3 regions of the Pseudomonas sp. S3_G06 genome follow, and region 3 is predicted to be linked to each of the others. Evidence: predicted binding sites of a transcription regulator. Region 3 holds the regulator's gene; each other region holds the start of a gene.

Region 1 (10,402 bases), 600 kb from region 3:
GCGCCTGCACGCCGTCCGGCGGCTGATTGCTGTACGCCGTGTTGCCGTTGGCGTCGGTGTACTTGTAGATCTGCGCGGCGGCGGGCAGGGCGATCAGCAGCAGAATGTAGAGGAACGTGCGACCCATGAAATCGACCGGGGTTGGAAGCGATGGGTAGCAGCATAGGACAGGTGGGGCGGTTGGCCAAAACCGTTAATAACTGGAATTGAAAAGACTGGTAGCCAAAACACTGATCGTTCCCATGCTCTGCGTGGGAATGCCTCCTGGGACGCTCCGCGTCCATTGACGCAGAGCGTCACGGGCTGCATTCCCACGCGGAGCGTGGGAACGATCAATGACACACCGCTTTCGTGAGCAGGCTCGCTCCCACAGGGTAAATGAACTGCGCCGGGCAATAAAAAAGGCCTCCCGAAGGAGGCCTCTTTTGTCACGCCGCTTTACGCAGCGCTACCGGATCAGCAGCTGTAGTACAGCTCATATTCCAGTGGGTGTACGAAGGTGCGAACCTTGATTTCTTCTTCCGATTTCAGCGCGATGTAAGCGTCGATGAAGTCGTCGGAGAACACGCCGCCCTTGGTCAGGAATGCGCGGCCCTTGTCCAGCTCTTCCAGGGCTTCTTTCAGGCTGCCGCAAACCTGTGGAATCTCTTTCGCCTCTTCAGGCGGCAGGTCGTACAGGTTCTTGTCGGCAGCATCGCCTGGGTGGATCTTGTTCTGGATACCGTCCAGACCGGCCATCAGCAGCGCTGCGAAAGCCAGGTACGGGTTGGCAGCCGGATCCGGGAAGCGTGCTTCGATTCGGCGGGCTTTCGGGCTCGACACGTAAGGAATACGGATCGAAGCGGAACGGTTGCGCGCCGAGTAGGCCAGCATTACCGGCGCTTCGAAGCCTGGCACCAGACGCTTGTAGGAGTTGGTCGCCGGGTTGGTGAAGCCGTTCAGGGCCTTACCGTGCTTGATGATGCCGCCGATGAAGTACAGAGCGGTATCGGACAGGCCGGCATAGCCTTCACCTGCGAAGGTGTTCTTGCCGTCTTTCCAGATCGACATGTGTACGTGCATGCCCGAACCGTTGTCGCCGTACAGTGGCTTCGGCATGAAGGTCGCGGTGCGGCCGTAAGCGTCGGCAACGTTGTGCACAACGTATTTCAGGGTCTGAACTTCGTCGGCCTTCTTCACCAGCGTGTTGAACTTGACGCCGATTTCGTTTTGGCCGGCAGTTGCCACTTCGTGGTGGTGAACTTCAACCGACTGACCCATTTCTTCCAGTGCGTTGCACATGGCGGTACGGATTTCGTGGTCGTGGTCGAACGGTGGAACCGGGAAGTAGCCGCCTTTCACGCCTGGACGGTGACCCTTGTTGCCGCCTTCGATGTCCTGGTCGGACATCCACGAACCTTGCTCGGAGTAGATCTTGAACATCGAGCCGGAGATGTCCGACTTGAATTTCACCGAGTCAAAGATGAAGAACTCAGGCTCTGGACCGGCGAATACGGTGTCACCGATACCGGTGGCTTTCAGGTGCTCTTCGGCGCGCTTGGCGATCGCACGTGGGTCGCGATCGTAGCCCTGCATGCTCGAAGGCTCGATGATGTCGCAGACCAGAATCAGGGTTGGGTCTTCGGTGAACGGATCGAGCACGGCAGTTTCGTCGACCGGCATCAGGATCATGTCGGAGGCTTCGATGCCTTTCCAGCCGGAGATGGAGGAACCGTCGAACATCTTGCCGACTTCGAAGAAGTCGTCATCCAGCGCATCGCGAGCCGGCATGGTCACGTGGTGCTGAGTGCCTTTGGTGTCCGTGAAGCGCAGATCAATCCACTTGACGTCATGATCTTTGATGAGTTGAACCGACTTCGACATAGTGTCCTCCGGGTGAATTAGGGCGGGTAGTGGATGCCCTTAATAATGGTGATGCCGGCGCGAATACTCTGCCAAGGCAACCTGCCTCACAAGGGAGCAAATTGCATGCCAGTGCCCCAGCATGGGTTTTTTGCCCCAAATTCACGCTTATTAAGATGCTTGACGTACTGAATCGACAAATCCCGCCCCTTAATGTTGCGTTTAAATTCAGAAATGACCTGTTTTGGTGCAGCGAAAACCTTCTGCACATTAACTGGTTAAACCTTGAGCAATTTCCGCTATAATCCGCGCCCCCCTTTTTCGGCTGGCCGTTCGCGCGCTGTTTTCATGAAACTTATCGTAAAAGTCTTCCCCGAGATCACCATCAAAAGCCGACCTGTCCGGACGAAATTCATCCGCCAGTTGGCCAAGAACATCCGCACCGTGCTCCGTGACCTGGACCCGGCCGTGGTGGTGAACGGCGTGTGGGACAACCTCGAGCTGGAAACCCGCGTTACCGACCCCAAAGCCTTGAAAGAGATGGGCGAGCGCCTGACCTGCATGCCGGGTATCGCGCACTTTCTGCAGATCGACGAGTACCCGCTGGGCGACTTCGACGACATCACCGAGAAGTGCAAACAGCACTACGGCGATGCGCTGGCCGGGAAGATTTTCTCGGTACGCTGCAAGCGCGCAGGCAAGCATGCCTTCAGCTCGATGGACGTGGAAAAATACGTCGGCAGCAAGCTGCGTCGCGAGTGCGGTGCGGCCGGAATCGACCTTAAAGCGCCGCAAATCGAAGTCCGTATCGAAGTTCGCGACAAACGGTTGTTCGTGATCCACAGCCAGCACAACGGCATCGGCGGCTACCCGCTGGGTGCGCTGGAGCAGACGCTGGTATTGATGTCCGGCGGCTTCGATTCGACCGTGGCGGCTTACCAGATCATGCGTCGCGGCCTGATGGCGCACTTCTGCTTCTTCAATCTCGGCGGGCGTGCCCACGAATTGGGCGTAATGGAAGTCGCGCACTTCATCTGGAAGAAGTACGGCAGCTCGCAACGCGTGCTATTTGTCAGTGTGCCGTTCGAGGAAGTGCTGGGCGAAATTCTCGGCAAAGTCGATAACAGTCATATGGGCGTGGTTTTGAAGCGTATGATGTTGCGCGCCTCGTCCGAGATCGCCGAACGCCTGCACATCGATGCACTGGTGACCGGTGAAGCGATTTCCCAGGTGTCGAGCCAGACGCTGCCGAACCTGTCGGTGATCGACTGCGTGACCGACAAGCTGGTGCTGCGGCCGCTGATCGTCGCGCACAAGCAGGACATCATCGACACCGCCAACGAGATCGGCACCGCCGATTTCGCCCGGCACATGCCGGAATATTGCGGCGTGATTTCGGTCAACCCCAAGACCGCCGCCAAGCGTGGCCGGGTTGAGCACGAAGAGAAAGAATTCGACATGGCGGTACTCGAGCGTGCGCTCGCCAACGCCAAACTGGTGCCGATCGATCGGGTAATCGACGAGTTGGGCCAGGATTTGCAGATTGAAGAAGTCAGCGAAGCGCTGGCCGGTCAGATCGTCATCGACATCCGCCACCCGGATGCCGCCGAGGATGACCCGCTGGAACTCGCCGGCATAGAGGTACAGACGATGCCGTTCTATGCAGTGAACGCACGTTTCAAGGAACTGGACCCTACTCGCCAGTACCTGCTGTATTGCGACAAAGGCGTGATGAGTCGCCTGCATGCCCACCATTTGCTCAGTGAGGGGCATGCCAATGTGCGCGTTTATCGACCGAGCTAAGTGCCCGGGGCTGTTTGCCTGTGGCCTGCGTCACCGGCCCCCCGACACCGCCGTCAAGCTGTAACGGCCATGCCGGACACTACTGCTAATCGCTGCCATGACTTGTCAGCAAACCGAATCCTCTGATCGAGATACACAAGTGATCGAAAATCTACGCAACATCGCCATCATTGCCCACGTTGACCACGGTAAAACCACCCTGGTAGACAAACTCCTGCGTCAATCCGGCACCCTGGAGCGCAACGAGCTCAACGACGAGCGCGTGATGGACTCCAACGACCAGGAAAAAGAGCGCGGTATTACCATTCTGGCGAAGAACACCGCCATCAACTGGAACGGCTACCACATCAACATCGTGGACACCCCGGGCCACGCCGACTTCGGCGGCGAAGTTGAACGCGTAATGTCGATGGTCGACTCCGTTCTGCTGCTGGTTGACGCTCAAGACGGCCCTATGCCGCAAACCCGTTTCGTGACCAAGAAGGCTTTCGAAGCCGGCCTGCGTCCAATCGTGGTGATCAACAAGGTTGACCGTCCAGGCGCACGTCCGGACTGGGTTCTGGACCAGATCTTCGACCTGTTCGACAACCTCGGTGCTACCGAAGAACAACTGGACTTCCAGGTTGTTTACGCTTCGGCCCTGAACGGTATTGCCGGTCTGGACCACACCGCCATGGCGGAAGACATGACTCCGCTGTACCAGGCGGTAGTCGACCACGTTCCGCCTCCGGCCGTTGACCGTGACGGTCCGTTCCAGATGCAGATCTCCGCTCTGGACTACAACAGCTTCCTGGGTGTTATCGGTGTTGGCCGTATCGCTCGCGGTCGCGTCAAGCCGAACACCCCGGTTGTCGCTATCAGCGCCGACGGCAAGCGTCGCAACGGTCGTATCCTGAAGCTGATGGGTCACCACGGTCTGCACCGCATCGACGTTGACGAAGCAGCTGCCGGCGACATCGTCTGCATCAGCGGCTTCGACGAGCTGTTCATCTCCGACACTCTGTGCGATATCAACACCGTCGAGGCGATGAAGCCGCTGACCGTTGACGAGCCAACCGTTTCCATGACCTTCCAGGTAAACGACTCGCCATTCTGCGGTAAAGAAGGCAAGTTCGTGACCTCCCGTAACATCAAGGATCGTCTGGACAAAGAGCTGCTGTACAACGTTGCACTGCGCGTTGAAGAAGGCGACTCGGCTGACAAGTTCAAGGTTTCCGGCCGTGGTGAGCTGCACCTCTCGGTACTGATCGAAACCATGCGTCGCGAAGGCTTCGAGCTGGCCCTGGGCCGTCCTGAAGTGATCATCCGTGAAGTTGACGGCGTGAAGCAGGAACCGTTCGAAAACGTCACCATCGACATCCCTGAAGAATCCCAGGGCAAGGTCATGGAAGAGATGGGTCTGCGTAAGGGCGACCTGAGCAACATGGTGCCGGATGGCAAGGGCCGTGTTCGTCTGGAATACAACATCCCTGCTCGCGGTCTGATCGGTTTCCGTAACCAGTTCCTGACCCTGACCAACGGTGCTGGCATCCTGACCTCGATCTTCGACCGTTACGCTCCAGTGAAGTCGGGCCACATGTCCGGCCGTCAGAACGGCGTTCTGGTTTCGGTTGAAACCGGCAAGGCTCTGACCTACTCGCTGGAAACCCTGCAGGCTCGTGGCAAGCTGTTCGTAGAACACGGCCAGGAGATCTACAACGGTCAGATCGTTGGTCAGAACAGCCGCGACAACGACCTGGGTGTCAACCCAACCAAAGGCAAGAAGCTCGACAACATGCGTGCTTCGGGTAAAGACGAAACCATCGCTCTGGTCCCACCTGTTCGCTTCACCCTGGAACAGGCTCTGGAATACATCCAGGAAGACGAGCTGTGCGAAGTCACGCCTAAGTCGATCCGTCTTCGCAAGAAGATCCTCGACGAAAGCGAGCGTACCCGCGCTGCCAAGAAAGCCAAGGCGTAATTCAGCCCTGGAATAAAAAACGCCCCCGGTCGCGAGACCGGGGGCGTTTTTGTTTGTCTGGCTTTTATTCGGTATTTGCGCTGGCCTCTTCGCGAGCAGGCTCGCTCCCACAGGGATTTCGGGTGAACAGAAAATCTGTGTTCACTGATCTCTATTGTGGGAGCGAGCCTGCTCGCGAAGGCGGCCGATCAGCCGCCGTAAACTTCAGCAGCGATCAAAATTTGTCGATGGCCCGGAAATTCTGCACCCGCTCGACTTCTTTCGGCTTATAAGCGCAATACCCCGGCCGCGGGCCGATCTTCGGGTGGTTGCGGCAGGTGTCCGGGCGCTTGTCATAAATGGTGCACAGGCGGGTTTTACGATCCAGGTAATAGCAGTCGTTGTTGCTCATGCGCTGGAGGGTGAAGATTCCCGACTTCTGATTGAAGCGCTCGACCAGACCTTCCTTTTGCAGGCGCTTGGCGATGTTCTTTGGCGGATCGCCCAGTTCGAACTCGTCGACCACGCCGATGCGCACCAGATCCTTGATCTTCACTTCGACCGGCAGCGTGCAGCAGCTGGACATGCACGAGCCGCACATCGGTGCCGAAAATTTGGCCCACGTATCGAGACGATCAATCTCGGCGGCGGCGATCAGGTTGGGCTTCATCATCGGGAGTTACCAGGCATGTATGCATCAGGGCGCGCGATCATACCGGGAGCGGTGGAATTTTGAACAACCTTTCGCCGGATATTTTCGCAGCGGCCGCATTTTGCCCGACAGGACGGCACGGCCCCTGCATTCATTGGCTCATCCGCCAGGGTTATGTCGCACTGGCGCACAGTCCGCGCAAATACTGCCGAACCAGAGCCGTTAGCGCCGGTCAGACCGTCTAGGCTCAGAAAATTCCCGCTCGCTCGAGGTCCTGTTGATGACTCAAGAACCACTAGTTCGCGAAGCAGAGGTGGCCGCATTCCGCGACGCCGTCCTGACCAAACTCACCTACGCCGTGGGCAAAGACCCCGATCACGCCTTCGACCATGACTGGTTCGAAGCCATCGCCCTGGCTGCGCGTGATCACATGGTCGAACACTGGATGGACCACACCCGACAGATCTATCGCAAAGGCCAGAAGCGGGTTTATTACCTCTCGCTGGAATTTCTCATCGGCCGTTTGCTCTACGACAGCCTGAGCAACCTCGGCCTGCTCGACGTCGCCCGTGAAGCGCTGACCGAACTGGGCGTCGATCTGGAGCGCATCCGCCTGCTGGAGCCCGACGCGGCGCTCGGCAACGGCGGCCTCGGTCGGCTCGCCGCGTGTTTCATGGAAAGCATGTCGACCCTCGGCATCGCCGGCCATGGCTATGGCATTCGTTATGAGCACGGCTTGTTCCGTCAGGCGATCGTCGATGGCTGGCAACAGGAGCAGACCGAACACTGGCTGGATTTCGGCAACCCTTGGGAATTCGAACGGCCGGAAGTGGCCTACCCGATCGGCTTCGGCGGCAGCGTCGAAACCGTCACCGATGCCTCCGGCAAGACTCGTCAGGTCTGGTCGCCGGCGGAAACCGTGCGCGCAATTGCTTATGACACGCCGGTGGTCGGCTGGCGCGGAGCGAGTGTCAACACTCTGCGTCTGTGGCGTGCCCGCGCCATGGAAGATCTGCACCTGGAGCGCTTCAACGCCGGTGACCACCTGGGCGCCGTGGCGGAAGTGGCCCGCGCCGAAAGTATCTCCCGCGTCCTTTATCCGGCCGACAGCACCGAAGCCGGGCAAGAACTGCGCCTGCGTCAGGAATACTTCTTCGTCGCCGCTTCGCTGCAGGATCTGCTGCGCCGTCATCGCAACATGCACACCTCGGTGCTGACCCTGGGTGATCACGCGGCGATCCAGCTCAACGACACTCACCCGTCAATCGCCGTGGCAGAACTGATGCGCCAACTGGTCGACGTCTACGACGTCGCGTGGGACGCAGCATGGCAAGTCACCGTCGACACTCTGTCGTACACCAACCACACGCTGCTGCCGGAAGCGCTGGAAACCTGGCCGGTCGGGCTGATGGAACGCATGCTGCCACGGCACATGCAGATCATTTATCTGATCAACGCGCAGCACATCGACTCACTGCGGGCCAAGGGCATTCATGACTTCGACGTGCTGCGCGCGGTGTCGCTGATCGAAGAAGACAACGGCCGCCGGGTGCGCATGGGCAACCTCGCGTTCCTCGGTTCGCACAGCGTCAACGGCGTATCCGGTCTGCATACGCAGCTGATGCGCAAAACCGTATTCGCCGAACTGCACAAGCTCTACCCTGAGCGGATCAACAACAAAACCAACGGCATCACCTTCCGCCGCTGGCTGTATCAGGCCAACCCGGAACTGACTTCGATGCTGGTCGATGCCCTCGGCCCGGACCTGCTCGATCATCCTGAAGAGCGCCTGCTCGAACTCGAGCCGTTCGCCGAGAAAACCGCGTTCCGCAAAGCCTTCGCCGAGCAGCGTTTGCACAGCAAGAAGGCGCTGGCCTATCTGATTCACGAGCGCCTCGGGATCGCGGTCAACCCGGCGGCGATGTTCGACGTGCAGGTCAAACGTATCCACGAATACAAGCGTCAGTTGCTCAACCTGATGCACACCGTGGCGTTATACCAGGCGATTCGTGCCGAGCCGGAAGTCGACTGGGTGCCACGGGTGAAGATCTTTGCCGGTAAAGCGGCGGCGAGTTATCACCAGGCCAAGCTGATCATCAAGCTGACCAATGACATCGCTCGGGTGGTGAATAATGATCCGACTGTGCGCGGCCTGCTGAAAGTAGTGTTCCTGCCCAACTACAACGTCAGCCTGGCTGAAAGCATCATCCCGGCGGCGGACCTGTCCGAGCAGATTTCCACCGCCGGTTTCGAGGCGTCGGGCACCAGTAACATGAAGTTCGGCCTCAACGGCGCGCTGACCATCGGCACCCTCGACGGTGCCAACGTGGAAATGTGCGAGCGCATCGGTGCCGAGCACATGTTCATCTTCGGTCTCAGTGCGCAACAGGTTGAGGCGCGCAAGCAGAACCACGAGTTCAGCGCCGTACCCGACATCGCCGCCTCCCATCGTTTGAACGATGTGCTGCAAGCGATTCGCAGCGGTGTGTTCTCGCCGGACGATACCTCGCGTTACACCGGCCTGATCGACTCGTTGATCGACTATGACCGCTTTCTGGTCTGCGCCGATTTCGACTCCTATTGGGAGGCGCAGAAACGTGTCGATGCGCACTGGCACGACTCGCAGAACTGGTGGCGTTCGGCGGTGCTCAACACCTCGCGGATGGGCTGGTTCTCTTCCGACCGGACGATTCGCGAGTACGCCACGGATATCTGGAAAGCGCTGGAGTAACTTTCCCCGACAAATCTGCGCAAGGCCCAACGTTTGTTGGGCCGGATCGATATACTGAGCGCCGGTTAAAAGGCATCAATCATCGCCATTCCCTGTGGGAGCGAGCCTGCTCGCGAAGCGATCGTCGACTTAAACAGAAATGTTGGCTGACAATCCGCCTTCGCGAGCAGGCTCGCTCCCACACGGTTTGTGCCTAGACTGAAGCCATCGCCGGACTCGCCCCGCCCCGGGGCTGCTTAGGGATATCGACCATGCAATGGATGTTCATGTTGATCGGGCTGGTGCTCGGTGGACTGCTCGACGAGTCGTTCAGTGGCGCGCTGTTGGGTGCGCTGCTGGGGCTGGTCATCGGCCAGGCGCTGCGCATTGCGCGCCTTGGCTCGCAGGCGGCGGAGCAACAGCGTCAACTCGAGCAGGTGCGCGAAGCCTTGCAAGGCGTGGCTCAGCGGCTGTTTGTGCTGGAGGGTTCGCCCTCGCATGCGCCCGTGCCGTCACCTGAAGCCGAGCCAGTCGCCGCACCCGTCGACGTAGCTGAGCAGGCTGCCCCGACCCCTGAACTGATCTGGGAACTGCCCCCCGAACTCGAACCGATCTCCGCCGTCGCCCGCGAAACCAGCCAGCCGTTGCCGGCGGATGTCTGGCGCGCCGAACCGGCCCCCGTTGCACCACCGCAAAAACCCGCCGAACCCCGTGGCCCGAACCTGATCGAACGCGGCATCGGCGCTGCGCGCAACTGGCTGTTTGGCGGCAATACAGTGCTGCGCGTCGGTGTGGTGCTGCTGTTTTTCGGTCTGGCATTTTTACTGCGTTACGCCACCGAAGGCATGGTGGTGCCGATCGAGTTGCGGTACGCCGGCGTCGCGGCAGCGGCGTTGGCTCTGCTTGCGCTGGGCTGGTGGTTGCGCCGACGCAACAGCAACTATGCATTGATGCTGCAAGGCACCGGGATCGCGGTGTTGTACCTGACGGTGTTTGCGGCGATGCGTCTGCATCCGTTGCTTGATCCGTCCGCTGCACTCGGTTTGCTGGTCGCGGTGACGGTGTTCTCGGCCATTCTGGCGATTACTCAGGACGCGCTGGGATTGGCCGCAGCGGCAGCGTTGGGCGGTTTCGCCGCGCCGATTCTCACCTCTACAGGCGAAGGCAATCACGTCGCACTGTTCAGCTATTTCGCTCTGCTCAACGCGGGCATTCTTGCTATCGCCTGGTTCAAGGCCTGGCGCCTGCTTAACCTGATCGGTTTCGTCGGCACCTTCGGTATCGGTTTCGCCTGGGGCCTGCGTTCCTACACGCCGGAGCTGCTGTGGAGCACCGAGCCGTTCCTGATTGTGTTTTTCCTCATGTACCTCGCCATCGGCCTGCTGTTCGCCCGGCGCAAATTGCGCGACCTGCAGGATGCTCCGGCGGAGGCTGATCGCGAGGCGCTGCTGCAATG
Region 2 (10,402 bases), 960 kb from region 3:
AGGTAATGCACGGTGCGTTCGAGGTAGAAGGCTTCCTCGCGGTAGAGCTGCAGGAATGCGCCGTTGTATTCGCGGACTTCCTCGGCAGTTTTCAGTTTGACGAAGAACTCGGCGACTTCGGTCTTGATCCCGCCGTTGCCACCGATGTACATCTCCCAGCCGGAGTCGACGCCGATAATTCCTACGTCCTTGATGCCCGCTTCCGAGCAGTTGCGTGGGCAACCGGACACCGCCAGCTTCACTTTGTGCGGCGACCACATGTTGAACAGGTCGTGCTCGAGTTCGATGCCCAGTTGCGTCGAGTTCTGCGTGCCGAAGCGGCAGAACTCGCTGCCGACGCAGGTTTTCACGGTGCGGATGGATTTGCCGTAGGCGTGGCCGGACGGCATGTCGAGGTCTTTCCAGACGCCGGGCAGATCCTGTTTCTTGATCCCCAGCAAGTCGATGCGCTGACCGCCGGTGACCTTGACCATCGGCACGTTGTACTTGTCGGCCACATCGGCGATCCGCCGCAGTTCCGATGGGTTGGTCACGCCGCCCCACATGCGCGGCACCACCGAATAGGTGCCGTCCTTCTGGATGTTGGCGTGGGCGCGTTCGTTGATCAGACGCGATTGCGGGTCGTCCTTGGCCTCGCCCGGCCAAGTGGAAATCAGGTAGTAGTTGAGCGCCGGGCGACAGGTCGCGCAGCCATTGGGCGTGCGCCAGTTCAGGTAACTCATGGTCTCGGCGATGGTCAGCAGGTGTTCCTGGCGGATCGCCTGACGAATCTGCCCGTGGTTGAGATCGCTGCAACCGCAGATGGCTTTTTCGCTTTTCGGTTTGACGTCGGCCGCGCCACCCACCGTATTGATCAGGATCTGTTCAACAAGGCCGGCGCAGGAACCGCAGGAGCTGGCAGCCTTGGTGTGTTTCTTCACTTCATCGACGCTGAACAGGCCGTGTTCCTGAATCGCCTTGACGATGGTGCCCTTGCACACACCGTTGCAGCCGCAGACTTCGGCGCTGTCGGCCATGACCATGGCTTTGTCCTGGCCCTGATGTCCTACGTCGCCTAAAGCGTTTTCGCCGAACATGAGGTGATCGCGGATCTCGCCTATGGCGTGATTCTCACGAATCTGCCGGAAATACCAACCGCCATCTGCCGTATCGCCGTACAGACAGGCGCCGACCAGCACGTCATCCTTGATCACCAGTTTTTTGTACACGCCGCCGATCGGGTCGGAGAGGGTGATGGTCTCGGTGCCTTCGCCGCCCATGAAGTCGCCGGCGGAGAACAGGTCGATGCCGGTGACTTTCAATTTGGTCGAAGTCACTGAACCCTGATAGCGAGCGAAACCCAGTTGCGCGAGGTGATTGGCGCAGACCTTGGCTTGTTCGAACAGCGGCGCAACGAGGCCGTAGGCGATGCCGCGATGACTGGCGCATTCGCCGATTGCGTAGATGCGCGGGTCGTAGGTTTGCAGGGTGTCGTTGACCAGAATCCCGCGATTGCACGGAATTCCTGCCTTTTCTGCCAGTTCGGTGTTGGGGCGGATGCCGGCGGCCATCACCACCAGATCGGCAGGAATGATGTCGCCGTTCTTGAACTGCACCGAACCGACCCGGCCATTGCCGGCATCGTGCAAGGCTTGGGTCTGTTCGCACAGGCGAAAATGCAGGCCACGGGATTCCAGCGCCGATTGCAGAAGCTGGCCGCTGGTCTTGTCCAGTTGCCGCTCCAGCAGCCATTCGCCGAGGTGCACCACGGTCACGTGCATGCCGCGCAGCATCAGGCCGTTGGCCGCTTCGAGGCCGAGCAGACCGCCGCCGATGACCACGGCGTGCTTGTGGGTCCTGGCCGTGTCGATCATGGCCTGGGTGTCGGCGATGTCGCGGTAACCGATCACGCCCTGCAAAGTGTTGCCGGGGATTGGCAGGATGAACGGGGTCGAGCCGGTGGCGATCAGCAGGCGATCGTACTCGGCTTCGGTGCCGTCCTCGGCAATCACTCGGCGTTTGACCCGGTCGATCTCCACCACTTTGCGGTTGAGCAGCAACTTGATGTTGTTTTCCAGGTACCAGTCGAGGTCGTTGAGGACGATCTCTTCGAACGTCTGCTCGCCGGCCAGCACCGGCGACAGCAGGATGCGGTTGTAGTTGGTGTGCGGTTCGGCGCCGAAGACGGTGATGTCGTAGAGCTCGTCGCTCAGCTTGAGCAGTTCTTCCAGGGTACGCACCCCGGCCATGCCATTGCCGATCATCACCAGTTTGAGTTTTTTCATCAGGTTCTCCGGGAGCTGCGGCTGGCCTCTGGTGGGCCGTCGGGCCTTGCTCGACAAATTTTGCGCAAACAAAAAAAGGCGTCCCGCTAGTTGCCTAGCGAGGACGCCTTTGTCCTGGTCCCGTTCTCTCGGGAAGCGCAGCCTTCGTCGTTGAAGGATGGGCTTTATGTATGGTGAGAAGGGTAATGCAGTGGTTGTGCCAACTTGGATGGACGCGGATTTATTGGGGATTCGGGTTGTGAGAAAAGGTTTTTTTGCACCGAATCGAGGCGTGTTGCTCGTTCGTGGCGCGTTAATTCTTGGGGTTATGCGGTGTGACGCCGAATGCCTTCGCGAGCAGGCTCGCTCCCACAAGGTTTCCGCGAACGACACCAATCCCCTGTGGGAGCGAGCCTGCTCGCGAATGGCGCAACTCAATATCAGCCATGAAACAACAAAACCAGCAGCACTACATTCCCCAGCAACGCCACCAACGCCATCGTCCGCCAGACCTTCAACGGCTCCCGTTCCAACAAAGGCCGGGGCCGCACACTCAAACTTTGCCGCTCACCCTGTTCCAGCACCAGCAGCCACTCTTCAGCGGTTTCGAAGCGTTGCTGCGGATCGGCGGCGACGCCGCGTTCCAGACTTTGCGCCAGCCAGTCCGGCAGGTCCGGGCGATAGCGACTGGCATTCACCGGCACGCCGAATCGGGGCCGCTGGAACGCTTCGATTTCGCCATAGGGAAAATGCCCGGTGAGCAGGTAATAGAGAGTGACACCGACAGAATACAAATCCTGTTGTGCACTCGGTGGTTCGCCGCGAAACGCTTCTGGGGCGATGAAACTAGGCGTTCCTGGCAGGGTCGACGGCGCGTCCTCGGACAGTCCCGGGCAATAAGCCAGGCCGAAATCCAGCAGGCGCAGTTCGCCGTCATCCCCCAGCAGCAGGTTTTCCGGTTTGATGTCGCGGTGCAGAATCTGCCGTCGATGCAGCAACCCGACCGCGCGCAACAGCCGCTCGGCGATGTCCTGCCACTGCGCCAAAGGCAACGGGCCGCTGTGTTGAAACACGTCGGCCAGCGTCGTCCCGGCGTATTCGCGCATGACGTAATACAAATGCTGACGCTGAGTGCAGGCATGGATTTGCGGAAAATGCCGGCCGGCCACGCGCTTGAGGAACCATTCTTCCGACAGCAGCGCCTGACCGGCTTGCGGATGGTCGGCCAGCCGCGTCGGCAAGGTCTTCAGCAGCCAAGGCTGGCCCTGGCTATCGAGCACGCGATACAGCAATGATTGCTGGCTCTGGCCGATGATGCCTTGCACCTGCCAGCCTTCAAACGCTTGCCCGGGTTTCAGCGTTGGCGGCAGTGGCCATTGCTGCAATTGCACCAGCGCATCGCCAATGCTCGCTTCGCCCAGCGCATCGACGCGCACCAGCAGGGCACTGGCGTTGTCCTGACTGCCGGCCAGATGCGCGGCGTTGACCAAGGTTTGCGCCGCGCTGGGCAGATCCGCTTGATCGCGCAGAATTGCCGCGATCGCGGTATCGCCCAAGGTCGACCAGACGCCGTCGCTGAGCAGCACGAAGCTTTCGCCCTCACGCAGTTCGCCGTCGAGGAAATCCAGGACCAGATGCTGATCGAGCCCGAGCGCACGCTTGAGCACGTGTTGCATGCCCGGTTGCTCCCAGACGTGATCCTCGCTGATGCGCTGCAAGCGCTCGGCGTGCCAGCGATAGACCCGGCAATCGCCGACGTGGGCGAGGGTGAAGCGTCGACCGCGCATCACCAGCGCGCTGACTGTGGTCAGCAACGGTTGCCCGCCGCCGTTGGCCTGCAGCCAGCGATTTTGCGCGAGCAGCAGGCGATCCAGCGCCTGGGCCACGCTCCAGGTTTCCGGCGTCGCGTAGTAGTCCAGCGCCAGCGCCTGCAAGGTCGAACGCGCGGCGAGGCCGCCATCGGCGCATTGGCTGACGCCGTCGGCGATGGCGAACAGATAACCCTTGCTCACCGCCAGTGCCGGCGCCGGTGTCACCGAGCGCAGGGCGTCCTGATTCTCCGCGCGCGGGCCGGTGGCGCTGGCTTCGGCGAAGCTCAGTTGCAGAGCCATTGAGGCCTCAGACCCGCGCCGCCGTCACCGCCGCCGAACCCCAGGTGGTTCTCCAGCGACGCTTGACGCCGTGCAGGCCAAACCACGCCAGCACACCGAGGCTGGCGAACAACCACAGCGCCAGTTGATAACTGCCGGTGCTTTGCTTGATCGCGCCCATGCCGGCCGCGAGGGCGAAGCCGCCGATACCGCCGGCCATGCCGATAAGCCCGGTCATCACGCCGATTTCCAGACGAAAACGCTGCGGCACCAATTGGAAAACCGCGCCGTTGCCCGCACCCAAGCCGAGCATGGTGCAGACGAAAAGCGCCAGCGCCGCGTAGGAACTTGGCAGATTGAAGCCCACCGCTGCGATGCAGATCGCAGCGACGGTGTACATCGCCAGCAAGGTGCGGATGCCGCCGAAGCGATCGGCCAGCGCGCCACCCAATGGCCGCATCAGGCTGCCGCCGAACACGCAGGCAGCGGTGTAGTAACCGGCGGTTACCGGGCTCAGACCGTATTGATCGTTGAAGTAACCGGGCAGGGCGCTGGCCAGGCCGATGAAGCCGCCGAAGGTGACGCTGTAGAAAAACATGAACCACCAACTGTCGCGATCACCGAGGGCCTTGAAGTAGTCGGCCATGGCTTTCGGTTTTGGCCGCTGCGGCGCGTTTTTTGCCAGCAGGGCGAACAGCACTAAAGTCAAAACCAGCGGGATCAGGGCGAAACCGAAGACATTGCTCCAGCCGAACGCGGCGGCAATCACTGGCGCCAGCAGCGCGGCGAACACGGTGCCGGAGTTGCCCGCGCCGGCGATGCCCATGGCTTTGCCCTGATGCTCTGGCGGGTACCACTGCGAGGCCAGCGGCAGGGCTACGGCGAACGAGGCGCCGGCCATGCCGAGGAACAGGCCGAGGATCAGCGCCTGTTCATAACTGTGGATGCCGAGTTTCCAGGCGCCGAACAGCGCGCAGATGACGATGACCTGGCCGATCAGTCCGGCGGTCTTGGGCGACAAGCGATCGGCGAGCATGCCCATGGCGAAGCGCAACACCGCGCCGGCGAGAATCGGCGTGGCGACGACGAGGCCGCGCTGCTGGGTGGTCAGGTGTAGGTCGGCGGCAATCTGCACCGCCAGCGGGCCGAGCAGGTACCAGACCATGAAGCTCAGGTCGAAATACAGGAAAGCCGCGAACAGGGTCGGGGTATGGCCGGATTTCCAGAAGCTTGAATTCATCGCGCACCTCGGCTGAAAAGAGTCTCGAAAGGAGTCATGCACAGCAGGTGGAGCGCCTCACGGCCGCACCACCGGCCCCGCTCTATGGGGCCAAAACGCAAAAACGCCGCTACCTGATTCGCCGAGGGGCGAACGGGGTGAGCGACGTCTTTGTCGTAGGTGGGGCAACCGCCGTTGGTTACCTGTGCGGTTTACTTAGCGAGATTTGTGCCAACAGTTCGTGACCGAGGTGCGGCCATTCGCGAGCAGGCTCGCTCCCACATTGGAATGTATGCCACCTGTGGGAGCGAGCCTGCTCGCGAAAAGGCCCGCACTGACAACACAAAATCTCAGCCCAGCAACTCGCTCATGGCAATGATCTGCTCCGCCACTTGAATCAGCTTCTGCTGGCGGCTCATGGCCTGGCGGCGCATCAGCGTATAGGCCTCTTCCTCGTTGCAGTCCTTCATCTTCATCAGCAAACCCTTGGCCAGTTCGATGCGCTTGCGCTCGGCCAGTTGCTGGTCACGGGCCTGCAATTGCGCGCGCAGGGCCTGGTCACTCTCGAAGCGCGCCATCGCCACGTCGAGAATCGGCTGCAACCGTTTTGCGTGAATGCCTTCGACGATATAGGCACTGACCCCGGACTTGATCGCCTGACGCATCACCCCCGGGTCATGTTCGTCGGTAAACATTACGATCGGCCGGGGCTGGTCGCGGCTGACCAGTACCACTTGCTCCATGACATCGCGGCTCGGTGACTCGGTATCGATCAGGATTACGTCCGGGCGCACCGTTTCGACGCGCGCCGGCAGGTCGATGGTCAGGCCGGACTCGTCGATTACCTCGAAGCCGGCCTCGGTCAGCGCCGCTTTCAGGCGTCCGACTTTTTTCGCGGTGTCGTTGATCAGCAGAATGCGCAACATGTTCGCGGTCTCCTGTCAGCGGCGGGCGAGAAGGGGGGCATCGTCGTTCAGCGCGTGCAGTTTGAAACTGCGCGCATAGCCCGCCGGATCGCTGCCGTCCCAGACCTTGCCGTCGAGCAACTGGCTGCTGCGCAGGTCTGCGCAGGAAGTCGCGACGCCAACAGCGCTCGCTGCCTCGCGGTACAGATCCAGGCGCTGAACCTGGCGGGCGACTGCCAGATAATCCGGGTCCTCGCGCAACAGACCCCAGCGACGGAACTGGGTCATGAACCACATGCCGTCGGAAAGGTATGGCAGATTGACCTCGCCATCGCCATGAAAACGCAGCGCATGCGGATCCTGCCAGCGATTACCGAGGCCATCGGCGTAGTCACCCATAAAACGCGGCTCGATGCACGCGGCGGGGGTGTCGAGGTATTCGGCGGCGCTGAGCAATTGCGCGGTGCTGCGGCGGTTTTCCGTGCTTTCTTCGATGAAGCGGCTGGCCTCAAGGATGGCCATGACCAGCGCCCGCGCGGTGTTGGGGTATTGCTCGACGAATTCGCGGGTGCAGCCGAGGACTTTTTCCGGGTGGTCGGGCCAGATGCTTTGGCTGGTCGCCAGGGTGAAACCGAGATCCTGCTGCACGGCGCTGGCCGCCCACGGTTCGCCGACGCAAAAGCCGTCGATGCGCCCGGCTTGCAGGTGCGCAACCATTTGCGGCGGCGGCACGACCACGCTGTCGACGTCCTGCAACGGATGAATGCCCTGGCTCGCCAGCCAGTAATAAAGCCACATCGCATGGGTGCCGGTGGGGAAGGTCTGGGCGAAGGTCAGTTTTGCGCGGCTTTGGTGCACGTGCCGATCGAGCGCTTCAGGACTGTTCACGCCAGCCTGTTGCAAACCATGGGACAGGTTCAGGCTCTGGCCATTCTGGTTCAGGCCCATCAGCACCGCCATGTCGGTGGGGGCGACGCCGCCGATGCCCAGGTGCACCGCATAAATCAGTCCGTACAGACTGTGCGCGGCATCCAGTTCGCCGCTGACCAGTTTGTCGCGCAAGTTGGCCCATGACGCCTGACGCTTGAGGTTCAGGGTCAGGCCGTAGGGCTGGGCGAAGCCCTGGGTGGCGGCGACCACCACCGAGGCGCAGTCGCTCAGCGCCATGAAGCCGAGATTGATCGCGCTCTTTTCCGGCGCATCGCTGCCATTGACCCAGGCCAGAGGCCCCAAGGACGTTTCGTTCATACGCTACCTCAAAAAAAACGTCGTCCCGGATTCTGCGCAGGCAAAACCCGGGGACGACGCCATTGTCCTGGCCTGCGCGCCGTCATTGGTCGGCAGACTGATGAGCGGGGTGGTGCAAGGCATATGCCAGTCGCCTGATTCGCGCAGGCGCCTCGCGCCGGGGGACGATGCCCGGCTATAATCGCCGCCTCTTTTCGCCGCCCGAGTCATTGCCGCCCATGTACACCCTGGCCCGTCAGCTGTTGTTCAAACTTTCCCCGGAAACCTCCCACGATCTGTCGCTGGATCTGATCGGCGCGGGTGGACGTTTGGGCCTCAACGGCTTGCTGTGCAAGGCGCCGGCGAAAATGCCGGTGACCGTCATGGGGCTGGAATTCCCGAACCCGGTGGGGCTGGCGGCAGGTCTGGACAAGAACGGCGCGGCCATCGACGGCTTTGCGCAACTGGGTTTCGGTTTTGTCGAAATCGGCACCGTGACCCCGCGCCCACAACCGGGTAACCCGAAACCACGGATCTTCCGCCTGCCGGAAGCCGAGGCGATCATCAACCGCATGGGCTTCAACAACCTCGGTGTCGATAACCTGCTGGCGCGGGTCGCTGCGGCGAAATACAAAGGCGTGCTGGGCATCAACATCGGCAAGAACTTCGATACCCCGGTCGAGCGTGCGGTCGACGATTACCTGATCTGCCTGGACAAGGTTTACGCCCACGCCAGTTACGTCACCGTCAACGTCAGCTCGCCAAACACCCCGGGCCTGCGCAGCCTGCAGTTCGGTGACTCGCTCAAGCAATTACTCGCGGATCTGGCCACGCGTCGCGCCGAACTGGCCCTGCGTCACGGCAAGCATGTGCCGCTGGCGATCAAGATCGCGCCGGACATGACCGACGAAGAGACTGCGCAGGTTGCCCAGGCATTGATCGAAACCGGCATGGACGCGGTCATCGCCACCAATACGACTTTGAGCCGTGTCGGCGTCGAAGGCATGGAACATGGCGACGAGGCGGGCGGTCTGTCCGGCGCGCCAGTGCGTGAGAAGAGCACCCATACCGTGAAAGTACTGGCGGGCGAGTTGGCTGGGCGTTTGCCGATCATTGCCGCTGGCGGCATTACCGAAGGCAAGCACGCGGCGGAGAAGATCACGGCCGGTGCAAGCCTGGTGCAGATCTATTCGGGCTTCATCTACAAAGGCCCGGCGCTGATTCGTGAATCGGTGGATGCGATCGCCGCGTTGCGCTGAGAATTGCGGAGGCCTTGTGGGAGCCTTTGTGGCGAGGGGATTTATCCCCGCTGGGCTGCCCAGCAGCCCCAAACCTTGCACATTGATATGCCAGTTAAATTGAAATCCCGATTTCGCGACTGCTGCGCAGCCGAGCGGGGATAAATCCCCTCGCCACGTGGAACCCGGTTAACCCTTTTTGCAGGCATTAAAAAGGGCTCCTCGAAGGAGCCCCTGGGCCGTAGCCCGCCGTCCGGGAAGGACGTGCGTGGTTAATTCATTGCAAATTCAGATTGTCGTGTCGGAATAAATGCCCTGTGTCAGCCGACGGCGTGAAGTTCGTTGAGTCTGTGGATTCCCGCAGTGCCGGTCATACCGTCCCAGTTGTCGCCGCGTCCTTCTCGCCAGCCGTTGATCCAGGCTTGACGTACCGACGGTAGAGTAAATGGGCAAAGCTCACGGGATTTGCCACCAACGCCATATTGATATCCGCGCAAAAATGCTCTTTCCAACGGATCACGCTTAAGTCTTCTCATAGGGTGTTTCCCTCACTTGTTGACTGTAGTGTCGCGTTGACCTCAATTGAGGTCTGGCAGAAAAAACCTGCCATCGTGCGGCTCGCTGCCGGCGTGGCGAGCCAAGGTGTTGACGCCGTTGCGACGTCAACCTGTGCTCAGTTCTAACCAATGAGTCACACCGAGGGAATGATCGTTTTGTCATAAGCACGTAACGTAAAGGATGCTATGGCGATAAGTAACCGCGTATTTATTCAACGTTCAATGCGCAAACCCCGGTATGATCGGCGCCCCGCTGACTCAGGGGGTTAATCCTTTAGTGAGAATGACCCACGTTTGCGCTTGGGTAATATTCGACGAAGGGTCGCTTTCAGTCTTTTTGTTGCACCAACTTTTTTATCTGTCCCGGCATCTAAGCTCTTTTAACCCGAGCAGCGGGGATGGAACGGCACACCTTCGTGCCACGCGGGCGCTCTTTCAGAAAAGCGCCTGATTGAAAACCGGGTCGGCAATGCGTTGCCGGCCCACTAGCCAAAGGCTCTGGAATTACCATGTCCGATCGTTTCGAACTCTTCCTCACTTGCCCCAAAGGCCTTGAAGGCCTGCTCATCGAGGAAGCCGTCGGGCTTGGCCTTGAAGAAGCGCGCGAGCACACCTCCGCCGTGCGTGGCATGGCGACCATGGAAACCGCCTATCGCCTGTGCCTCTGGTCGCGTCTGGCCAACCGCGTGTTGCTGGTGCTCAAGCGTTTCCCGATGAAGGACGCCGAAGACCTCTATCACGGCGTGCTCGACATTGACTGGCAGGATCACATGCTCAGCGACGGCACCCTGGCCGTCGAATTCAGCGGCCACGGTTCGGGCATCGACAACACCCACTTCGGCGCGCTGAAAGTCAAAGACGCCATCGTCGACAAACTGCGCACGCCGCAGGGCGATCGTCCATCCATCGACAAACTCAACCCG
Region 3 (10,402 bases):
GCAGGCGGATCAGGGCCGTGTGCTGATCGATGACCTGGACGTCAGCCACCAGCCGATGCACGGCCGCGCCAAGGCCGGTATCGGCTATCTGCCGCAAGAAGCGTCGATCTTCCGCAAACTGTCGGTTGCCGACAACATCATGGCGATCCTCGAGACTCGCCCGGAGCTGGACAAGGCCGGTCGGCGCAAGGAGCTGGAAAGCCTGCTGCAGGAATTCCACATCAGCCACATCCGCGACAACCTAGGCATGAGCCTGTCCGGTGGTGAGCGCCGCCGGGTGGAAATCGCTCGCGCCCTGGCCACTGCACCCAAGTTCATCCTGCTCGACGAACCGTTCGCCGGTGTCGACCCGATCTCGGTCGGCGACATCAAGCAGATCATTCACCACCTCAAGGCCAAGGGCATCGGTGTACTGATCACCGACCACAACGTCCGTGAGACCCTGGATATCTGCGAAACCGCTTACATCGTCAATGACGGTCAACTGATCGCCGAAGGTGATGCCGAGACCATCCTGGCCAACGATCTGGTCAAGGAAGTGTATCTGGGTCACGAGTTCCGCCTGTAAGCGCGACAGCGCTGTATCGATTCAAGGCGCATTTATCCGCTTTAATTGTTACAGCGCTCTAGGCAAACACTTCAGTTTCAGGCATATAATTTGCTTAAGTTTGGCGCTTCGGCGCCCTGTAGTGGATGGCGCAAAGCGCCGGCGAATAAGGTGTTAAGCCCCTGCCATGAAACCATCGCTAGTCTTGAGAATGGGCCAGCAGCTGACGATGACACCGCAGCTGCAACAGGCCATCCGCCTGCTCCAATTGTCGACCCTGGACCTGCAACAGGAGATCCAGGAGGCTCTGGAATCCAATCCGATGCTCGAGCGCCAGGAAGAAGGCGACGACTTCGACAACGCCGATCCTCTGGCCGACAACGCCGAACAGAAGCCCGCCGAAATCCAGGAACCCTCCTACCACGAAACCGCCCCGACGGTGGACAACCTCGAGGATGGCGAGTGGAACGAGCGCATCCCCAACGAACTGCCAGTGGATACCGCCTGGGAAGACGTCTACCAGACGAGCGCCAGCAGCCTGCCCAGCAGCGATGACGATGAGTGGGATTTCACCACCCGCACGTCCGCCGGCGAGAGCCTGCAGAGCCATCTGCTCTGGCAACTGAACCTGGCGCCGATGTCCGACACCGATCGCCTGATCGCCGTGACCCTGATCGACTGCATCAACAATCAGGGCTATCTGGACGAAACCCTCGAAGAAATTCTTGAAGCGTTCGATCCTGAACTGGACATCGAGCTCGACGAGATCGAAGCCGTCCTGCATCGCATCCAGCAATTCGAGCCCGCCGGGATCGGCGCCCGCAACCTCAGCGAATGCCTGCTGCTGCAATTGCGCCAGCTGCCCGCGAAGACGCCGTGGCTGACCGAGGCCAAGCGTCTGGTAGCCGATTACATCGACCTGCTCGGCAGTCGCGATTACAGCCAGTTGATGCGCCGGATGAAGCTCAAGGAAGACGAGCTGCGCCAGGTCATCGAACTGGTGCAGAGCCTCAATCCGCGTCCCGGTTCGCAGATCGAGTCGACAGAAGCCGAATATGTCATTCCCGATGTGATCGTGCGCAAGGACAACGAGCGCTGGCTGGTCGAGCTGAACCAGGAGTCGGTGCCACGCCTGCGTGTCAACGCCCAGTACGCCGGGTTTGTGAAACGTGCCGACACCAGCGCCGACAACACTTTCATGCGCAACCAGTTGCAGGAAGCCCGCTGGTTCATCAAGAGCCTGCAGAGCCGCAACGAAACCCTGATGAAAGTGGCCACGCAGATCGTCGAACATCAGCGCGGTTTCCTCGAATACGGCGACGAAGCGATGAAGCCCTTGGTATTGCATGACATCGCCGAAGCGGTCGGCATGCACGAATCGACGATTTCCCGGGTGACCACACAAAAATTCATGCATACCCCGCGCGGTATTTATGAGCTGAAATACTTTTTCTCCAGCCACGTCAGCACCTCCGAAGGCGGCGAATGCTCGTCCACGGCGATCCGCGCGATCATCAAGAAACTGGTCGCGGCGGAAAATCAGAAAAAGCCGTTGAGTGACAGCAAGATCGCTGGTTTACTGGAGGCACAAGGCATTCAGGTGGCTCGCCGCACCGTCGCCAAGTACCGCGAATCCCTCGGAATCGCGCCTTCGAGCGAACGCAAGCGGTTGATGTAAGCCACGTTACAGCGTTCCAGTGGCAGGCTTTTCGGCCTGCCGCTTTATGCACTGGCAACGAAGGAGAAGCTGTATGCAAGTCAACATCAGTGGACACCAACTGGAAGTGACCGAACCTCTGCGTTCCTACATCGAGGAAAAACTCGACCGATTGGAGAGGCATTTCGACAAAATCACCAACGTGCAAGTCACGATGTGCGTCGAAAAACTGCTGCAGAAGATCGAAGCCACACTGCATATACCCGGCGGAGAAGTAGTTGCCAACGCAGAGCACACAGACATGTATGCCGCGATTGATCTGCTGACCGACAAGCTGGATCGCCAACTCAAAAAGCATAAGGAAAAGACCCAGAGCCTCCTCCAGGGCGCGACCGGTCGTTAACACCCCTATCCATGATCCGACTTGAAACCATCCTGACCCCCGGCCGTTCCCAAGTGAACGCGCCGGGCGGCAGCAAGAAAAAAGCCCTCGAACAGATTGCCAACCTGATCCACCGCGAAGTGCCGGATCTGGCGATGCAGGATGTCTTCGAGGCGCTGATCGCCCGTGAAAAACTTGGCTCCACCGGTTTTGGCAACGGCATCGCCATTCCCCACTGCCGCCTCAAGGGCTGCACGGCACCAGTCAGTGCCCTGCTGCATCTTGAAGCCCCGATCGATTTCGACGCCATCGACGGCGCTCCGGTGGACCTGTTGTTCGTGCTGCTGGTCCCGGAAGCCGCAACCGACGCGCATCTGGAGTTGTTGCGCCAGATCGCCAGCATGCTCGACCGCAAGGAAGTGCGCGAAAAACTGCGCAGCGCCGCGAGCAGCGAAGCCTTGTACCAGGTTGTACTGGACGAGCAGAACGGGCACTAATCATGCGTTTGATCATCGTCAGTGGCCGTTCGGGCTCGGGTAAAAGTACCGCCCTGAATGTCCTTGAGGACAACGGCTACTACTGCATCGACAACCTGCCGGCCGGCTTGCTGCCGGAACTGGCCGAGCGGGCGCTGATCCATACTGAACTGGCGCAGCCGCTGGTTGCCGTGTCGATCGATGCGCGCAACCTGCCGAGCCATCTGTCACGTTTCCCGGAATTGCTCGAAGACGTGCGTGCCAAGCATATCAAGTGTGATGTGCTGTACCTGGACGCCGACGAGGAAACCCTGCTCAAGCGTTTTTCCGAGACCCGTCGTCGTCACCCGCTGAGCAACGCCAATCGCTCACTGGCCGAGGCGATTCACGATGAAACCGCCCTGCTCGGCCCGATCGCCGATCTGGCCGACCTGAAAATCAACACTACTAGCCTGAACCTCTATCAGCTTCGCGACACCCTGAAGCTGCGCCTGCTGAATCAGCCGGAACCCGGCACGGCGTTTCTGGTTGAATCATTTGGCTTCAAGCGCGGCATGCCGGTCGATGCCGATCTGGTCTTCGATGTGCGCTGCCTGCCCAATCCGTACTGGAAACCGGAGCTGCGCGCGCAATCGGGCCTTGATGCACCGGTGGCCGAGTACCTGGCGCAGCAGCCGGATGTCGAAGAAATGTATCAGGACATCTACGCCTACCTGAACAAGTGGCTGCCACGTTTCGCCGCCAGCAACCGTGCTTACGTGACCATTGCCATCGGCTGCACCGGCGGGCACCACCGCTCCGTCTACCTGACCGAACGTTTGGGTCAGGCCCTGCAGAAAACCCTGAAGAACGTCCAGGTTCGCCACCGCGACCTCACCTAAAGGATCCACACCGCGATGCCTGCTCGTGAAATCGAAATCATCAATAAACTGGGTCTGCATGCCCGGGCATCGGCCAAATTCGTCGGCGTAGCGGGTCAGTATCCAGACTGCACGATCCGAGTGGGACGCACACCTGAAACTACTGTCGACGGCAAGAGCATCATGGCGATGATGATGCTCGCGGCGGGCAAAGGCACCAAGATCCATTTGAGCACCGAAGGTGAACAGGCTCAGGAAGCCATGGACGCATTGGTCGATCTGATCGAAAGGTATTTCGACGAAGGTGAATAATCCTTGAGGCGGGGCACACTGTTCCTCGCCTTCATTCAACCCAACGCCGTATCCATCACCATCATCAGACAAAACCCGACCAACAGGCCCAGACTGGCCAGCTTGTCATGCCCATGACGGCGCGATTCCGGGATCACTTCGTGGGTCACCACCAGCAACATCGCCCCGGCCGCCAGTGCCAGCCCCAGCGGCAACAGCACCTGAGCCAGACTCACCAGCCACGCGCATAACAGTGCAAATACCGGTTCGACCAGCCCAGACGCCGCGCCGATCAAAAATGCCCTGACCCGCGACATCCCTGCCCCGGCCAGCACCAACGCAATCACCAGCCCTTCCGGTACATCCTGCAACGCAATGCCCATCGCCAGGCTGTCGGCGTCCGCCATCCCGCCGCCGGCAGATACGCCAACCGCCATGCCTTCCGGAATGTTGTGCGCGATGATGGCGAACACGAACAGCCAGATTCGTGGTGGAATCACCGGATGCTCCAGCGTGCCGACGAGCATCTCCGGCGAGGCACCGGAAACGCGCCGATCCACCAGATACAGACCGAACGCGCCGAGCAGGATGCCGAAGCAGATCAGGCCACTGGCGGCCCACGGCGTAAGACCAAGACTCTCCGCCGCAGCAATGCCCGGCACGATCAGCGAAAACGCCGTCGCCGCCAGCATCACCCCGGCGCCAAATCCCAGCAAGGTGTCGCTGAGTGCCTGCGGCATGCGCCGGATCACCAGCACCGGCACGGCGCCAAGCGCCGTGCCCAAAGCGCAGATGGCACCGCCCTGCAAGGCGCGCAACAGCCGCGGTTCCAGATTCAGCCACTGCAAACCGTGGGCGACCAGCAAAGTCATCCCCGCCAACAGCAACAGCGAGCCCACCGCGTAACGAAACATGCGTCCGCTGGCAATCGCCAGTGTTTCCGTGCCCATAGTCAGCCCTGATTGTTTTTGTGGAAGGCTTAAACCAGTGCGGCCTGATAGCGCGCAGCAACTTCCGGCCAGTTGATTACGTTGTAGAACGCGTTGATGTATTCCGGACGACGGTTCTGGTAGCGCAGGTAGTAGGCATGCTCCCAGACGTCGAGACCGAGGATGGGGGTATTGCCGTTCATCAACGGGCTGTCCTGATTGCCGCTGCTTTCCACAACCAGCTTTTTCGCCGGCGTCACGCTGAGCCAGGCCCAGCCGCTGCCGAAACGGGTCAGCGCGGCTTTGGTGAAGGCTTCCTTGAAGCTGTCGAGTCCGCCCAGTTGCTCATCAATAGCCGTGGCCAGCGCGCCGTCGGGCTTGCCGCCTCCGTTGGGCACCATCACTTCCCAGAACAGCGAGTGATTGGCGTGACCGCCGCCCTGATTGATCACCGCCGCGCGAAGTTTTTCCGGTAGTTGCTGGACGCTGGCGACGAGTTTTTCCACCGGCCATTCGGCAAACTCGGTGCCTTCTACGGCGGCGTTGAGGTTGTTGATGTAGGTCTGGTGATGCTTGGTGTAATGGATCTCCATGGTCTGCGCATCGATGTGCGGCTCGAGGGCATCGTAGGCGTAAGGCAAGGCAGGCAAGGTAAAAGCCATTTCAATGGACTCCATGCTGATGAGAAGTTGAGGCGCGGCGGGCATTGCCGGTGTCGGAATGCAGCAGGCGTTGGGTGCGCGGGTACTCGCCGTGCTCGCTGATGAAATTCAACAGTTCGACGTAGGTCTTGCTGCTCTGGCGCAACGCCGCCTCACGCAGCGCCGGGCGAAGGCGTTCGTCCTGCATGGTCTGCAACAAACGTTGATGGATAGCGCACAGGTATTCGGCGCTCTCCTCCGGTTGGTTCAGGCGCAAATGCAGGTCGGCGAGGTTGTGATGAGAGACGACGCAGGCCGCCACCGCTTCGTCGGCATCCGCCCAGCGTTCGAACAACACTTGCGCCAGGGCCAGGGCTTGCAGGTAAGCCTCACGGGCGTCGATCAGTTCGCCCAGCATGAAGCAGCGATTGGCCCGTTCGATCGTGCGTTTCCAGTGCTCCATGGTGAGCCTCCAAAGCGGTTGCGGGGTTTACACGCCGCCGGCGGTGAGTTTCTCGGGGTTGAGCAACTCTTCCAGCTGGCTGCGCGACAGGTCGGTGTGTTCCAGAGCGACGTCGATCACCGCGCGGCCTTCCTTGTAGGCCTGCTTGGCGATTTCGGCGGCTTTCTGGTAACCGATGATGGGGTTGAGCGCGGTGACCAGAATTGGGTTGCGCGACAACGCTTCTTGCAAGCGCGATTCGTTGACCTTGAAAGTAGCGATTGCCTTGTCACCGAGCAGGCGACTGGAATTAGCCAGCAGTTCGATGCTGCTCAGCAGGTTGTGCGCGATGATCGGCAGCATCACGTTCAGTTCGAAGTTGCCGGATTGACCGGCGACGGTGATCACCGAGTCGTTGCCGATCACTTGCGCAGCGACCATCGCTGTGGCTTCCGGGATCACCGGGTTGACCTTGCCGGGCATGATCGATGAACCCGGTTGCAGCGCTTGCAGTTCAATTTCGCCGAGGCCGGCCAGGGGACCTGAGTTCATCCAGCGCAGGTCGTTGGCGATTTTCATCAGCGACACCGCAGTAGCTTTGAGCTGGCCGGAGACAGAGACTGCCGTGTCCTGCGAGCCAATCAGCGCGAACAGATCCTTGCCCGGGGTGAACTGCACGTCGGTCAGTTGGCTCAGATGCCGACTGAATCGCGCGGCGAACTCCGGATGCGCATTGATCCCGGTACCGACCGCGGTGCCGCCCTGCGCCAGCGCTTGCAGGCTTGGCAGCAAATCCTGCAGATGGCCGATATTGGCCTTGAGCTGCTGCGCCCAACCGTTGAGCACCTGGCTCATGCGCACCGGCATCGCGTCCATCAGGTGAGTGCGCCCGGTCTTCACATGGTGATGCACTTGCTCGGCCTTGCGCTCGATGACCTGGACCAGATGCAACAGCGCCGGCAGCAATTGTTCATGCAGCGCCAGCGCGGCGCTGACGTGGATGGTGGTCGGGATGATGTCGTTGCTGCTTTGCCCGCAGTTGACATGATCGTTGGCGTTGACCGGCTCGCCGAGCATGCGACTGGCCAGCGTCGCGATCACTTCGTTGGCGTTCATGTTCGAGCTGGTGCCGGACCCGGTCTGGAAGATATCCACCGGGAAATGCTGCATGAAATCGCCTTCGAGCAGACCTTGCGCGGCATCATTGATGGCTTTGCCCTGGGCCGCGCTGATCTGGTTCAGCTCAACGTTGGCCCGGGCAGCGGCGGCTTTGGCGAGGATCAGCGCGCGGATGAACTGCGTCGGCATCGGCTTGCCGCTGATCGGGAAGTTGTCCACGGCGCGCTGGGTCTGCGCGCCATAGAGCGCATCGACCGGCACCTGCAGTTCGCCCATGCTGTCGCGCTCAATACGTGTCTTGGTCATGCGAATGTCCTTGCAGCAAATCAATGAGAGGAATCGACGGTTGCAACTCGCAAGTGGCGAGCTGCCAGGTGTAGCGTTGCCAGCGCCGCAAGCGGCATTGGCATAGCGACAGGCGCTCCATTTCACGCAAGGGGCGCCAGGCTTGATCGAGACAGACGCTGCGCCAGTGCCACGGCAACGCGATGTCGGTGGCGGTATCGAGCAGCAGACGGAAAGACGTTTCGGCGACAGTCCAGGGCGAAGTGGCTGTGCAACAGGACAGATAGCGTCCTTCGGCGAGGTAGTGTTCGATCAGGCGCGGTTCGTCAGGATCCAGCGCGCAACGGATCTGGCGGCTCATCCAGCGCCAGCTTTCGAGGTAAGGCTGCTCGTGCAAGGCAGAACTCATGATCCGGGACTCGTTCGGAGATGAGATTTATTATTAGATGATAATGATAACCAACACAAGCACTCGAGTTTGCGCTGCTCACTTGTGGGAGCGAGCCTGCTTGCGAATGCGCTGTGTCAGTCAGCACATTTACAACTGATCCACCGCTTTCGCGAGCAGGCTCGCTCCCACAGGGGATTTGTGCGAAGCGAAGAAAAAAGGCGCGCCATCCAGAACGGATGGCGCGCCTTTTTTTGTTGGCGGATTCGCGGCTTAGCTGCCGGCGACAGTCATCCGCTCGATCAACACCGAGCCGGTGCGGATGTTGCTGCGCAGCTCCAGATCATTACCCACCGCGACAATCTGCTTGAACATGTCGCGCATGTTGCCGGCGATGGTCACTTCCTGCACAGCGAACTGGATCTCGCCGTTTTCCACCCAGAAGCCCGCCGCACCGCGCGAATAGTCGCCGGTGACCATGTTCAGGCCGTGGCCCATCAATTCGGTGACCAGCAGTCCTCGGCCCATGCGCTTCAACAGCGCTGCCTGATCCTCGTCGCCATGGGTGACGAACAGGTTGTGCACACCGCCCGCGTTGGCGGTGCTCGGCATGCCCAGTTTGCGCCCGGAATAGGTGCCGAGGATGTACGAGACCAACTCGCCCTTTTCGACGAACGGTTTCGCGTAAGTTGCCAGGCCATCACCGTCGTAGGAAGCACTGCCCATGGCACGCATCAGATGCGGACGCTCATCAATGGTCAGCCATTCCGGGAACAGCTTCTGCCCCAGTGTGCCTTCCAGAAACGACGATTTGCGATACAGGCTGCCGCCCGACACGGCCGAGAGGAAGCTGCCGAACAGACCGCCCGCCAGTTCGGCGGAAAACAGCACCGGCACTTCGCAGGTCGGCACCGGCCGCGCGCCCAGACGGCTGGCTGCACGTTGCGCGGCACGCTGGCCGATGCTCACCGGATCGGCGAGCAGACTGCCCTGGCGATTGACGTCGTACCAGTAATCGCGCTGCATCTGCCCGTCAGCTTCGGCGATCATCACGCAGCTCAGGCTGTGCCGGGTCGACGCGTAGCCGCCGATGAAACCGTGGCTGTTGCCGTAAACCCGGCAGCCCTGATGGGTGCTGAGGGTGGTGCCGTCGGCGTTCTTGATCCGCGCATCGGCATCGAACGCCGCCGCCTCGCAGAGCAAAGCCTTCTCGATGGCCTGCTCCGGGGTGATGTCCCATTCGTGGAACAGGTCGAAATCCTGCACACCCCTGGCCATCAGTGCGGCGTCGGCGAGGCCCGAGGCTTCGTCCTCGGAGGTGTGTTTGGCGATCGCGAGTGCTGCAGCGACGGTTTCACGAATCGCCTCCGGCCCGGTGGCCGAGGTGCTGGCCGAGCCTTTGCGCTGGCCGACATACAAGGTAATGCCAAAACCCTGATCACGATTGAATTCAACGGTTTCGACCTCGCGCTGACGCACCGAAGTCGACAGGCCTTGCTCCAGCGACACCGCGACTTCACAGGCGCTGGCGCCCTGGCGCTTGGCTTCGGCGATGATCTGCTCGACCTGTTCTTGCAGTGCCGGCAATGCCTGCGGGCCGACGCTTTGAACTGCACTCATGCTCATCTCCACTCAAATTCTGCTTTCGGCTGGGGTCATCGAGCGACCGGGCCGGACAAGCGGCCCCCGACTGGTTATCATGGCGGCGTTTCTTTGCGGACTGCCACCATGGTTGATTCTTACGACGACTCCCTCGATACGGGAGAAAAAAGCAAATCTCAGGTCAAACGCGAGTTGCATGCGCTGGTTGACCTCGGCGAGCGCCTGACCACACTCAAGCCTGATCTGGTCGCCAAACTGCCGTTGACCGACGCTTTGCGCCGGGCATTGGCCGATGCGCCCAAGCACACCGCGAACATCGCGCGTAAACGGCATTTGCAGTTCATCGGCAAACTGATGCGCGACCAGGACACTGACGCGATTCTGACTCTGCTCGATCAACTCGATGCCTCCACTCGCCAGTACAACGAGCGTTTCCATAATCTGGAACGCTGGCGTGACCGCCTGATCGCGGGCGATGACGCCGTGCTGGAGAAATTCGTCATCGAGTACCCGGACGCCGATCGCCAGCAATTGCGTTCCCTGATCCGTCAGGCCCAGCATGAGGTTGCGCAAAACAAACCACCTGCTTCGAGCCGCAAGATCTTCAAATACATTCGGGAGCTGGACGAGACTCAACGCGGCCTGCGTTGAAAATCGCCACCGGGTGGCCGTCCTGCGCGCCACCCGAAAGCCCCGCCTCTCTTATGCGCCCGTGCCACCCACGGTAATCGCATCGATTTTCAGCGTTGGCTGGCCGACTCCCACCGGCACCGACTGCCCATC

Evidence for each region. Region 3 encodes sigma-54, which starts transcription at its own class of promoters, with help from an activator protein. Its sites were predicted from a motif close to ANTGGCATNNANNTTGCTNT; they were not measured.
Region 1: a site for sigma-54 is predicted at 1,957-1,976, ahead of glnA (type I glutamate--ammonia ligase). Genes of this name have one in related genera too.
Region 2: a site for sigma-54 is predicted at 7,817-7,836, ahead of AB4N47_RS14350 (CmpA/NrtA family ABC transporter substrate-binding protein). Genes of this name have one in related genera too.

What each region holds. Positions count from the first base shown of each region.
Region 1 covers NZ_CP162738.1:4,789,864-4,800,265, reverse strand. The annotation lists gene AB4N47_RS21360 (DUF4124 domain-containing protein) at 1-127, opposite strand, end outside; gene glnA (type I glutamate--ammonia ligase) at 457-1,863, opposite strand; gene thiI (tRNA uracil 4-sulfurtransferase ThiI) at 2,191-3,645, shown strand; gene typA (translational GTPase TypA) at 3,785-5,605, shown strand; gene AB4N47_RS21340 (YkgJ family cysteine cluster protein) at 5,820-6,257, opposite strand; gene AB4N47_RS21335 (glycogen/starch/alpha-glucan phosphorylase) at 6,517-8,967, shown strand; gene AB4N47_RS21330 (DUF2339 domain-containing protein) at 9,219-10,402, shown strand, end outside.
Region 2 covers NZ_CP162738.1:3,222,135-3,232,536, reverse strand. The annotation lists gene nirB (nitrite reductase large subunit NirB) at 1-2,264, opposite strand, end outside; gene AB4N47_RS14365 (bifunctional protein-serine/threonine kinase/phosphatase) at 2,684-4,354, opposite strand; gene AB4N47_RS14360 (nitrate/nitrite transporter) at 4,362-5,573, opposite strand; gene AB4N47_RS14355 (ANTAR domain-containing response regulator) at 5,903-6,478, opposite strand; gene AB4N47_RS14350 (CmpA/NrtA family ABC transporter substrate-binding protein) at 6,494-7,705, opposite strand; gene AB4N47_RS14345 (quinone-dependent dihydroorotate dehydrogenase) at 7,924-8,943, shown strand; gene rmf (ribosome modulation factor) at 9,243-9,458, opposite strand; gene rlmKL (bifunctional 23S rRNA (guanine(2069)-N(7))-methyltransferase RlmK/23S rRNA (guanine(2445)-N(2))-methyltransferase RlmL) at 9,989-10,402, shown strand, end outside.
Region 3 covers NZ_CP162738.1:4,185,416-4,195,817, forward strand. The annotation lists gene lptB (LPS export ABC transporter ATP-binding protein) at 1-568, shown strand, start outside; gene AB4N47_RS18835 (RNA polymerase factor sigma-54) at 735-2,225, shown strand; gene hpf (ribosome hibernation-promoting factor, HPF/YfiA family) at 2,299-2,607, shown strand; gene ptsN (PTS IIA-like nitrogen regulatory protein PtsN) at 2,619-3,083, shown strand; gene rapZ (RNase adapter RapZ) at 3,086-3,943, shown strand; gene AB4N47_RS18855 (HPr family phosphocarrier protein) at 3,959-4,234, shown strand; gene AB4N47_RS18860 (ZIP family metal transporter) at 4,270-5,163, opposite strand; gene AB4N47_RS18865 (superoxide dismutase) at 5,193-5,804, opposite strand; gene AB4N47_RS18870 (hypothetical protein) at 5,806-6,246, opposite strand; gene AB4N47_RS18875 (class II fumarate hydratase) at 6,274-7,650, opposite strand; gene AB4N47_RS18880 (hypothetical protein) at 7,631-8,038, opposite strand; gene pmbA (metalloprotease PmbA) at 8,291-9,637, opposite strand; gene yjgA (ribosome biogenesis factor YjgA) at 9,746-10,270, shown strand; gene tldD (metalloprotease TldD) at 10,322-10,402, opposite strand, start outside.